Allobranchiibius huperziae: one gene and its partner. The protein of the gene in region 2 binds, or shares a complex with, the protein of the main gene of each other region. Links are inferred from orthologs where the notes say so. Each region holds a gene or a part of one and is shown on either strand. Other genes may lie near its edges.

Evidence for each region. The genes of interacting proteins can lie anywhere in the genome.
Region 1: the proteins of HNR15_RS07690 (region 2) and smc are in contact, whole or in part, in a crystal structure (PDB 3ZGX), measured with the Bacillus subtilis proteins. The link is inferred for Allobranchiibius huperziae from one-to-one orthologs.

What each region holds. Positions count from the first base shown.
Region 1 is NZ_JACCFW010000001.1:1,091,310-1,097,179, reverse strand. The notes cover bases 975-5,106. They hold smc (chromosome segregation protein SMC), read right to left. Parts: upstream 4,790-5,106; coding sequence 1,175-4,789; downstream 975-1,174. Other genes in these bases: HNR15_RS05200 (hypothetical protein), read left to right, coding at 4,973-5,106; HNR15_RS05210 (serine hydrolase domain-containing protein), read left to right, coding at 975-1,156. In the rest of the region: more of HNR15_RS05210, read left to right, coding at 1-974; more of HNR15_RS05200, read left to right, coding at 5,107-5,155; HNR15_RS05195 (helix-turn-helix transcriptional regulator), read left to right, coding at 5,176-5,870. UniProt on the Bacillus subtilis protein: Required for chromosome condensation and partitioning.
Region 2 is NZ_JACCFW010000001.1:1,613,376-1,618,071, reverse strand. What follows is about bases 1-2,958. They hold HNR15_RS07690 (segregation and condensation protein A), read right to left. Parts: upstream 1,892-2,958; coding sequence 1,109-1,891; downstream 1-1,108. Other genes in these bases: HNR15_RS07685 (ParA family protein), read right to left, coding at 2,055-2,909; scpB (SMC-Scp complex subunit ScpB), read right to left, coding at 469-1,116; HNR15_RS18205 (pseudouridine synthase), read right to left, coding at 1-410. Also shown: site-specific tyrosine recombinase XerD, read right to left, coding at 3,011-3,934; HNR15_RS07675 (ClC family H(+)/Cl(-) exchange transporter), read right to left, coding at 4,002-4,696. UniProt on the Bacillus subtilis protein: Participates in chromosomal partition during cell division. May act via the formation of a condensin-like complex containing Smc and ScpB that pull DNA away from mid-cell into both cell halves.

The DNA.
Region 1 (5,870 bases), 520 kb from region 2 along the record:
CGAGCACCTGCAGGGGTACGTCGACCGGGGCCATCTGCCCTGTTACCACGTGCAGGTCGTGCGACACGGGGAGGTCGCCTACTCGGCGTACGGCGGGATGCGCGACATCGCGAGCAGCTCGCCCACCACGGCCGACACGCTCTACCGGATCTACTCGATGACCAAGCCGGTCACCTCCGTGGCGGCGATGATGCTGGTCGAGCGGGGCCTGCTGCGCCTGGACGACCCGGTCGCCGCCTACCTCCCGGCATACGCCGATCAGCGGGTCTACGTCGGCGGCCAGGCTGCTGCCGCAGTCACCCGGCCCGCCGCCGGTCCGATGCGGGTGCGCCATCTGCTCACCCACACGGCAGGGCTGACATACGGCTTCCTGCGGGTGCACCCGACCGATGAGGTGATGCGCACGGCCGGTTTCGAGATCGGCGTGCCCGCCGGCATGGACCTGGCCGAGGCCACCGATGCGATGGGCGCGTTCCCGCTGCGCTTCGACCCCGGCACCAGCTGGAACTACTCGGTCGCCACCGACGTGCTGGGGCGGGTGGTCGAGGTCGTGTCCGGGACATCACTGGACGAGTTCTTCCGCACCGAGATCTTCGAGCCGCTCGCGATGGACGAGACCGCGTTCCACGCGGTGGACGCCGACCGGCTCGCGACGCTGTACCACGGGGCCGGCGGCAGCGCCCCGACGCCGCTGGACGCGCTCGGGGCCGCGGCGCTGAAACCGCCGACCTACCTGTCCGGCGGCGGCGGGCTGGTCTCGTCCATGGACGACTACACCCGCTTCGCCCGGATGCTGCTCGGGCGCGGTGAGCTGGACGGCGTGCGCCTCCTCGGCAACCGGACGGTCGACTTCATGGCCACCAACCACCTACCGGGCGGCGCCGACCTGGGTTCCTTCGGCATCCCGCTCTACGCCGAGACGCCGTTCAACGGAGTGGGTTTCGGCCTGGGCTTCAGCGTGATGCTGGACCCGACGGCAGCCGGTTACCCGACGTCGCCGGGCGAATACGGCTGGGGCGGCATGGCGTCGACGGTCTTCTGGGTCGACCCCGCCGAGGACCTCACCACCGTCTTCATGACCCAGCAGATGCCCTCGAACGGCTATCCGCTGCGCACCGAGCTGCGCCAGCTGGTGTACGCCGCGCTCGTCGACTGATCCCGGCGCAAGCGCGCGTCAGCGCGCGGGCGTGAGCTCCTCTTCCGTCTTCCGCGCGGGGGCCGGAGCGCCCATCGCCTCCGGCGCGACGTCCCGCAGCCGTTGCGAGACGACGGTGGTGATGCCGTCGCCGCGCATCGACACGCCGTACAGCGCGTCGGCGACCTCCATGGTGCGCTTCTGGTGGGTGATCACAATGAGCTGGCTGGAGTCGCGCAGCTCCTGGAAGAGGGTGATCAGGCGCCCCAGGTTGGCGTCGTCCAGAGCGGCCTCGACCTCGTCCATGATGTAGAACGGGCTCGGCCGCGCCTTGAAGATCGACACCAGCAGCGCCACCGCCACCAGCGACCGCTCGCCACCGGAGAGCAGCGACAACCGCTTGATCTTCTTGCCGGGCGGACGGGCCTCGACCTCGATGCCCGTGGTGAGCATGTCGCCCGGTTCGGTCAGCGTCAGGCGCCCTTCACCGCCGGGGAAGAGCCGGTCGAAGACGCCCTCGAACTCGCGTGCCGTATCGGCGAACGCCTCGGCGAAGACCCGCTCCACGCGCTCGTCGACCTCGCGGACGATGTCGAGCAGGTCCTTCTTGGACCGGGTGAGGTCGTCCAGCTGGGTGGTCAGGAAGGTGTGCCGCTCCTCCAGCGCCGCGAACTCCTCCAGCGCCAGCGGGTTGACCCGGCCGAGCTGGGCCAGCTTGCGCTCCGCCGACCGCAGCCGCTTCTCCTGGTGCTCGCGCACGAACGCGACGGGCTCGGGCGCGTCGTCGGGTGCGTCGTCCGGACCGGGCACGTGCGGGATCAGCAGGTGCGGGCCGAACTCCTCGACGAGCGCCTCGGGGGCGATGCCGTGCTCCTCGACCGCGCGCGTCTGCATGGCTTCCACCTTGAGCCGCTGCTCGGCACGGGCCAGCTCGTCACGGTGCACCGAGTCGGTCAGCTCGCGCACCTCCTGGGCGGCTGCCGTCACCACCTCGCGTGCCGCGCGCACGGCCTCCTCGAGCGTCGTACGTCGCTGCTGTGCCTCGTCGCGCCGCACCTGGGCAACGGCCAACGCCTCGACGGTGCGCTGCGCCAGATGCCCGGCGTCGTCGCGCACCTGTGCGGCGACCAACGCCTCGTGGCGGCGGCGTTCGCGGCGTTCCTGCGCCTTGCGGCGCGCTTCGACCTCCGAGCGTGCGGTGGCCTCCAGGGCGTCGGCCCGGCCCTCCAGCGCGCGGGCCTGCTCCTGCCGGCTGCGCAGCGTGAGGCGGTGCTCCGTCTCCGCCGACCGGGCGGCGGCCGCCTCGGCCGCGAGCCGGGGCTGGTCGTCGGCGTCCGGCTCTTCCGCGCCCGGATCCGCGTGCGCCGCCTCGAGCCGCTCCTGCAACTCCTGCAGCTCGGTCTCGTTGCTGCCCAACGACTCCCGTGCAGCGGCCAGCGACCGCTCGCCACGCTCGCGCTCGCTGCGTGCCGAGCGCAGCGTCTGGCCGAGCTGCCCCAGCTGCTCGGCCACGGCGGCCATCCGGGCGTCGGACTCCCCCAGCCGCTCCAGGGCCGCGTCGACCTGCTCGCGGAGCTGCTCGACCTGGGCGCGGGCCTCCTGTGCGGCGAAGCGTGCACGCTCCCCGCGAGACGCGGCCTGCGACATCCGCTCCTTCGTGTCATCGACCGCGGCCTGGATCTCCAGGGTGCTGGGCGCGGCCGCCGAGCCGCCGCGCACGAAATCGGCGGCGAACACGTCGCCGTCGCGGGTGACGGCGATGACCTTGGAGTCACGGGCCACCATGGCGGCGGCCGCTGCGGGGTCCTCCACCAGCAGCACCCCTGCGAGCAGCTGATCGACGACCGGGCGCAGCTCGTCCGGTGCGGAGACGACGTCGCACGCCCACGAGGTGTCGGGCCCGCTCTCCCCCATCCGCCAGCGGTCGTTGGTCGAATGCGCCACGAGGATCCCTGCGCGGCCGGCGTCCGCCTCGCGCAACTCCTGCAGCGCGGCGGCCGCCTCCTCGTGGTCGGCCACGACCACGGCGTCGGCAGCCCAGCCCAGCGCCGCGGCGACAGCGACCTCGCGCCCTGATTCGACCTGGACCAGGGACGCGACGGACCCGCGGACACCGTGCTGCTCACCCCACGAGAGCAGATGCGCGGCACCGTCACCGCGCCGCAGCCCGAGCTCGAGCGCCTCCAGTCGCGAGTGCAGCCCGGAGCGCTCCTGCTCGGCGGTCCGCTCGTCCTGGGTCGCCTCGTCCAGCGCCGCCTGCGCCTGCGCGAGCTCCGCCTCGGCACGCTCGTGCTGTGCGTCCAGACCCTGCTCGCCCTCTTCGTCCTCGGCGAGTCCGGACTCCAGCGCGGCGAACTCGCGCTCGGCCCGCGTCGCGCGCAGTTCGATCTCCTCGGCGCCGGCCTCCAGCCGGCCGATCTCCGCCTGCGCCGCCTCGATGCGGCTGCGCCGGGCAGCCACCTGACCCTCGAGTTTGGCCAGGCCTTCACGGCGGTCCGCGGCGGCACGCAGCAGCCGGGCGACGCGTTGCTGCTCGTCCTGGTGGGCGCCCTCGGCGGCCTCCCGGCGCGCGACGGCGGCTGCGAGCGCCTCGTCGGCCGCGCTCACCTGCGCCAGCAGATCCTCGTGTCGGGCGCGCTCCTTGGCGGCCTGGGCGCGCAGCTGCTCCGGGTCGCGCCCGGTGCTGCCCTGCTCGTGCTCCTCGGCCTCGGCCAGGAGCCGGACCCGTTGCGCCGCGAGCGTCTCCGTCGCCCGGATGCGCTCGGCCAGCGACGACAGGCCGAACCACTGCTCCTGCGCGGTCGTGAGCGCGGGCGCCGCTGCGCGGGCCTGCTCCTCGACCTGCGCCAGTCGGGCCTCTCCGCCGTCGAGAGCGGCCTGGGCCCGCCGCTGACGGGCGAGCATGGCCTCCTCGTCGGCGATGTCCTGCTCCAGGGCGCTCGTCAGCTGCACCAGGTCGTCGGCCAGCAGCCGCAGCCGGGCGTCGCGTACGTCGGCCTGGATGGTGGCGGCCTTGCGGGCGGTCTCGGCCTGCCGGCCGAGCGGTCCGAGCTGGCGCCGGATCTCGGTGGTGAGGTCGCCGACCCGGTGCAGGTTGGCTTCCATCGTCTCCAGCTTGCGCAACGCGCGTTCCTTGCGCTTGCGGTGCTTCAGGACGCCGGCGGCCTCCTCGATGAAGCCGCGGCGCTCCTCCGGCGTCGCACGCAGCACGGCGTCGAGCTGACCCTGGCCCACGATGACATGCATCTCCCGGCCGATGCCGGAGTCGGACAGCAGCTCCTGCACGTCCAGCAGCCGACAGTTGGTGCCGTTGATCGCGTACTCCGACCCGCCGCTGCGGAACATGGTGCGGCTGATCGTCACCTCGGTGTAGTCGATCGGCAGGGCGCCGTCGGTGTTGTCGATGGTGAGGGTGACCTCCGCGCGACCGAGCGCGGGACGCCCCGGCGTACCGGCGAAGATGACGTCCTCCATCTTCCCGCCGCGCAGGGTCTTCGCGCCCTGCTCGCCCATCACCCACGCGAGCGCGTCGACGACGTTGGACTTGCCGGAGCCGTTGGGCCCGACGATGCAGGTGATCCCGGGCTCCAGGCGCATCGAGGTCGCCGAGGCGAAGGACTTGAAGCCCTTCAGGGTGAGGCTCTTGACGAACACGGGGTGGAGGACTCCTGGACATTGCGGGGCTGGGCCGGACAGGGCGGGCGAAACCGTGCCGCCGACTCTACCGACGGGTCTAAGACATTCGGCGCAGGAGATAGGGCAATCGCCCGATGTGGCGCACTACCTCAGATGAGCAGTCTCGAGGTTGTCAGTCACCGCCAACCGTCAGGAATCGCCATGTACCCCATCACCGCCGACGTCGCCCACACCATCGACCAGCAGCACCGCGAGCGCCTCACGCAGGAGTACGCCGCCGCACGGCGTACCTCCGAAGGCTGGAAGCGCGGGTTCCACGCGTTGCTCAGCCTGCTGGACTCCCACACCGAGCCGGTCGTGCGAGGGTCCGCCCGGCACGCGTGAGTACGCAGCACAATGGCGGCATGCCCGTCGTCGTCGGACCGTTCGTGGGCCGGGACCGTGAGTTGCGCGAGTTGCTCGCGGCACCCGGCATCACGCTGCTCGGCGGCGATGCGGGGGTCGGCAAGACCCGGCTGCTGCGCGAACTGGCCGCCGCGACCACCGACCGGGTCCTGATCGGTCACTGCCTCGACCTCGGCGAGAGCAGCGCGCCCTACCTGCCCTGGTCGGAGATGTGGGGCCGGCTCCACCAGGCCGCACCGGACCTGGTGGACGAGCTCGTCGCCCGGCGGCCGCTGCTCGGATCGTTGCTGCCGGGGTACGACGCCGCGGACGCCGGTCAGGCCGACGCCGGGCCCGGCGTCCTGTACGACGCGGTGCACGCCTCCCTGGAGACCCTCGCGGCGCAAGGACCGATCACGGTGATGGTGGAGGACCTGCACTGGGCCGACCGGTCCACCCGCGATCTGCTGACCGTCCTGTTCACCCGCCAGTTCGAGGGTCCCGTGCGGTTCGTCGCGTCCTACCGCGCCGACGACCTGCACCGGCGGCATCCGTTGCGCCGGATCCTCGGCGAGTGGGGTCGTCTGCCGGGCGTCGAGCGAATGATCCTGGAACCACTGCGGGACGACGACATCCACCATCTCGCGACCGGCCTGCGGCCGGCCATCACGACCGAGCAGGTCGACATGGTGCTGGAGCGCTCCGGCGGCAACCC
Region 2 (4,696 bases):
CGACCGAGCTCGTCGTTCATCGTGGAGATGACGCCGGTGGGCTTGTTGAACGCCAGGTAGACCTTGCTGGAGTCCAGCTGCACCCGCTCGCCGTCCACGTGGATGATCTGGCGGTCCGGATCGACCCGGATGCCCAGCTCGGTGACCCGGTGTCCGTCGACCTCTACCCGGCCGGCGGCGATCAACTCCTCGCAGACCCGGCGGCTGCCGACGCCCGCGGTGGCCAGCACCTTCTGCAGGCGTTCACCGCTCGGAACGTGTTGATCGACGGGGGTCTTCGGCTTCTCGCGCGGCGGCGTGACCTGCCGGGCGGGTCGCTTGGCGGTGCGGCCGGGTGAGGGACGGCCCTTGCGATGCGACGATCCGCCGCTCTTGCCGGCGTCGGAGGAGGAACTTCGTGGGGTGCTCATGCGGGGTCCTCGCGAAGTATTCGGCGGAGCGCAGCGGGGGAGAAACTTCGTGGGGTGCTCATGCATGTCCTTCTTGGATCAGTTCTTCGATGACGTCGGCGTCGGGGAGGTAGGGCGCGAGGGCGGGCAACTCCTCCAGGGAGGTGAGACCGAGGCGCTGCAGGAAGTACGGCGTGGTGCCGTAGAGACCGGCACCGCCCTCCTCCGACTCGCCGATCTGGGCGATGAGCCCGCGGGTGAGCAGGGTGCGGACGACTCCGTCGACGTTGACCCCGCGTACGGCGCTGACGCGCGAACGGGAGATCGGCTGACGATAGGCGATCACGGCCAGGGTCTCCAATGACGCCTGCGTGAGCTTGGCCTGCTGGCCGCCCATGAGGAAGCGCTCGACCACCGGCGCGTAGTCGGCGCGGCTGTAGACGCGCCAGCCCCCGTTGATGCAACGGAGGGTGAAACCCCGGCTCTGCGCGGCGTACCCGGACTCCAACCGCTCCAGCACCTCGCGGATCTCCTCCACGGGAAGATGCAGTCCGTCGGCCAGCTCGTCCTCGGTCAAAGGCTGGTCCACGACCATCAGCACCGCCTCGACGGCGCCGGCGACCCCGCCCGGCAGCTCGCCCAGGTCCAGTTTCAGCTGCGCCTCGGCGTCCGGGACGTCGGGCTCCTGGACGTCGGGTGTGGCCATCTCGGGCTCCTGCTCACTCATCGTGCTCGTCGCCCTCTCCGGTCGGTTCGTCGAATTCGTCACTCACGTCCACCTCGCCGGTGCCCGTCCAACGCACCCGCAGCTCGCCCAGCGACTCGGGCTGGTCGAACGCGACGGCCGCTTCCTTGAACAGCTCCAGCAGGGCCAGGAACCGCGCCACGATCACGAGGGTCGAGTCCGCGTCGGCGACCAGTTCCGCAAACCCGAGCGTATGCCGTTCGCGCAGCATCGCCGACACGATGACGGCCTGCTCGCGCACGTTGACGGTGGGCGCGTGCAGGTGCGTGAGGCCGACGGTGGGCTCCGGACGCGGCGTCATCGCGCGCGCCGCGATACGTGCCAGCTGCTCGGGGCCCACGCCCATCACCAGCTCCGGCAGCAGCGCGGCGAACCGCTCCTCCAGACCCGCCTGGCGGGCCGTGATCCGCCCGGCGGTGGCCATCCGGTCGGCGAAGAACGCAGCGACATCCTTGAACGCGCGGTACTGCAGCAACCGCGCGAAGAGCAGGTCGCGCGCCTCGATGAGCGCGAGGTCCTCCTCGTCCTCGGCCGTGCCGCCGGGCAGCAGCCGCGAGGCCTTGAGGTCCAGCAGGGTCGCCGCGATGAGCAGGAACTCCGAGGCCTGGTCCAGATCCCACTCGGCCGCGCCGTCCTCGCGCACGGCCCGGATGTGGGCCACGAACTCGTCGGTGACCTGGGCCAGCGCGATCTCGGTGACGTCCAGCTGGTGCTTGGAGATCAGCCCCAGCAGCAGGTCGAACGGGCCTGAGAACACGTCGAGGTGCACCTCGAACGGTGTGCTCGCGGTCCGCCGGGTGAGGACCCCGCCCGGGGCCTGCGGCTGCCCGTTCCGCTCGGGAGCGACGGACCGAGGGGGCTCGGGAGGCGCAACGGGCCCAGTGGGCCCAGCAGGTCCGGTCGCGTCTGCGCCGGTCACGTCAGGCAGCGGCGCCGCGAGAGATGAGCTCGCGGGCCAACTGCCGGTAGGCCTCCGCGGCACCATGACCGGAGGCGTACCTGGTGATGGGCTCGGCGGCGAGGCTCGCGTCGGGGAACTTCACGGTGCGGTTGATCGCCGTGTGCAGCACGTCCTCGCCGAAGTGGTCGACCACGGAGCGCACCACGTCGCGGCTGTGCAGGGTCCGACCGTCGTACATCGTGGCGAGGATGCCGTCCAGGCGCAGGCTGGGGTTGAGCCGGTCGGTGACCTTGTCGATGGTCTCGATCAGCAGCGCCACCCCGCGCATCGCGAAGAACTCGCACTCCAGCGGGATGAGGACGCCGTGCGACGCGGTCAGCGCGTTGACGGTCAGCAGACCGAGTGAGGGCTGGCAGTCGATCAGGATGACGTCGTACTCGTCGGCGACGGGCCGCAGCACGCGGGAGAGCACCATCTCGCGGGCCACCTCACCGACCAGCTGCACCTCGGCGGCGGACAGGTCGATGTTGGCCGGCAGGACGTCCAGGCCGGGGGTGGTCGTCTGCTGGATGACGTCGTGCACGTCGTGACCACGCTCGACCAGCAGGTTGTAGACGGTGACGTCCAACTCGTTTGCACGCACCCCGAGGCCCACGCTGAGGGCGCCCTGCGGGTCGAAATCGACCAGGAGCACCTTGCGGCCGTATTCGGCCAGGGCGGCGCCCAGGTTGATGGTCGAGGTGGTCTTGCCGACCCCGCCCTTCTGGTTGCACATGGCGATGATGCGGGCCGGCCCATGCGCGGACAACGGGCGCGGGGCCGGGAAGGTCGGAAGGGGGCGGCCGGTCGGGCCCACCTTGTCTGTCGAACTCACGGCTGATCTGTGCTCTTCCGGGTAGGGCGTCGTACGGCTCGCGCCGATCGCGGTTCAACCTAACGCATGCCGCACCCACTGGTGCCGCCCGTCGCCGGTCGTCACCGTGCGCGGGGGTGGGCAGCGGCGAACACCTCCCGCAGCTGCTGCACCGAGACCATCGTGTAGATCTGCGTCGTGGTCACCGAGGCGTGGCCGAGCAGCTCCTGCACCACCCGCACGTCGGCGCCGCCCTCGAGCAGGTGCGTGGCGAAGGAGTGCCGCAGCGTGTGGGGGCTGATGTGCCCGCTCAGATCGGCGCGTTCGGCGCTGGCCTGCACGATGTTCCACACCGACTGGCGCGAGAGTCGGGTGCCGCGCTGCCCCACGAAGAGCGCGGGGGTGCCCTTTCCCGTCGCGACCAGCGCGGGACGTCCGCGCACCAGGTACGCCGTGAGCGCGTCCTTGGCGTAGCCGCCCAGCGGGATGATCCGTTCCTTGCTGCCCTTGCCGAAGACCCGCACCGCGTCGGTGTCCAACTCCAGGTCGTCCACGTCCAGTCCGGTGGCCTCGCTCACCCTGGCGCCGACGCCGTACAGCAGCTCCAGCAGTGCGCGGTCGCGCAGCGAGGCGGGGGTGTCGCCCACCGAGGCCGCCGCGAGCAGGCGTTCGACCTGGTCCAGCGGGATGGCCTTGGGAAGCCGCCGCGGCGGACGCGGCGGAGCCACCGCGGCGGCCGCGTCGGCGACGGTGTCCCCTTCCAGGGTCAGGAACCGGTGGAATCCGCGCACGGCCACCAGATTGCGTGCCGCGGACGACGCGGCCAGCGCCGGATGCTCGGCGGTGCCCTCGCGCAGGGTGGCGGAGTATTCCGCCACATCCGCCTCGGCGATCGCGGCGGGATCGGTGATGCCTCGGGCGGTGAGGTAGGCGACGTACCGGCGCAGATCCCGTTCGTACGCGCTCAGTGTGTGCTGGGAGACCCCGCGCTCGACCCGCAGGTGGTCCAGCCACCCGCGCACCGCCCGCTCGACCGCACCCGTCACGGTGCACCATTCAAGGTCATCCCGACCACGGCTCACGGCAGGCCGCGCCGCGATCGCGGCGCCGATGTCACCCGGCGATGGACGCCGGTCGGGCGTGCGAGCTGCTCGCGGCCTCCGCCGCGTTCTCCCGGGCGGCGGACGCCGACCGCCGGGTCAGCTGGTCGTAGATGGGTGCGCACCGCAGCGCCATGGCCACCAGCATCGCGATGGCGCACGCGCCCAGCATCGGGGCGAGCTGCGAGGTGGACCCGGTCATCTCCGTGGCGAGCACGATCCCGGTGACCGGCGCGCGCACCGTGGACGTGAAGAACGCCGCCATGCCGATCAGCGCGAGCCCGGCGGGCGCGAGCGTCGCGTGCGGCGCGACCGCGTGGCCGAGGAGCCCCACGAGCAGGCCGAGCTGCGAACCGAGCACCAGCATGGGCGCGAACAGACCACCCGGAGTCGCCGCGGCGTACGAGACGACACCCAGCGCGAATCGCACGGTGATCAGGCCGAGCACCGCGAGGACGGCTCCGTGGCCGAGCAGCGCTCGCTGGGTCAGGTTGTCGCCACCGCCCACCAGCGGGGTGGCCCACCAGCCGATCGCCCCCACTGCCGCACCGACGGCGAGGGCTCTCGCGACGACGGGGACGCGGCTGCGGTCCGCGATGCGCAGCCCTGCCATGACGGCGCCGTTGTAGGCCACGCCCAGCAAGCCGGCGGCCACCCCGAGTGTGACCACCGACGGTGCCTGGGCGAGGGTGGGCTCGCCGAGCGCAG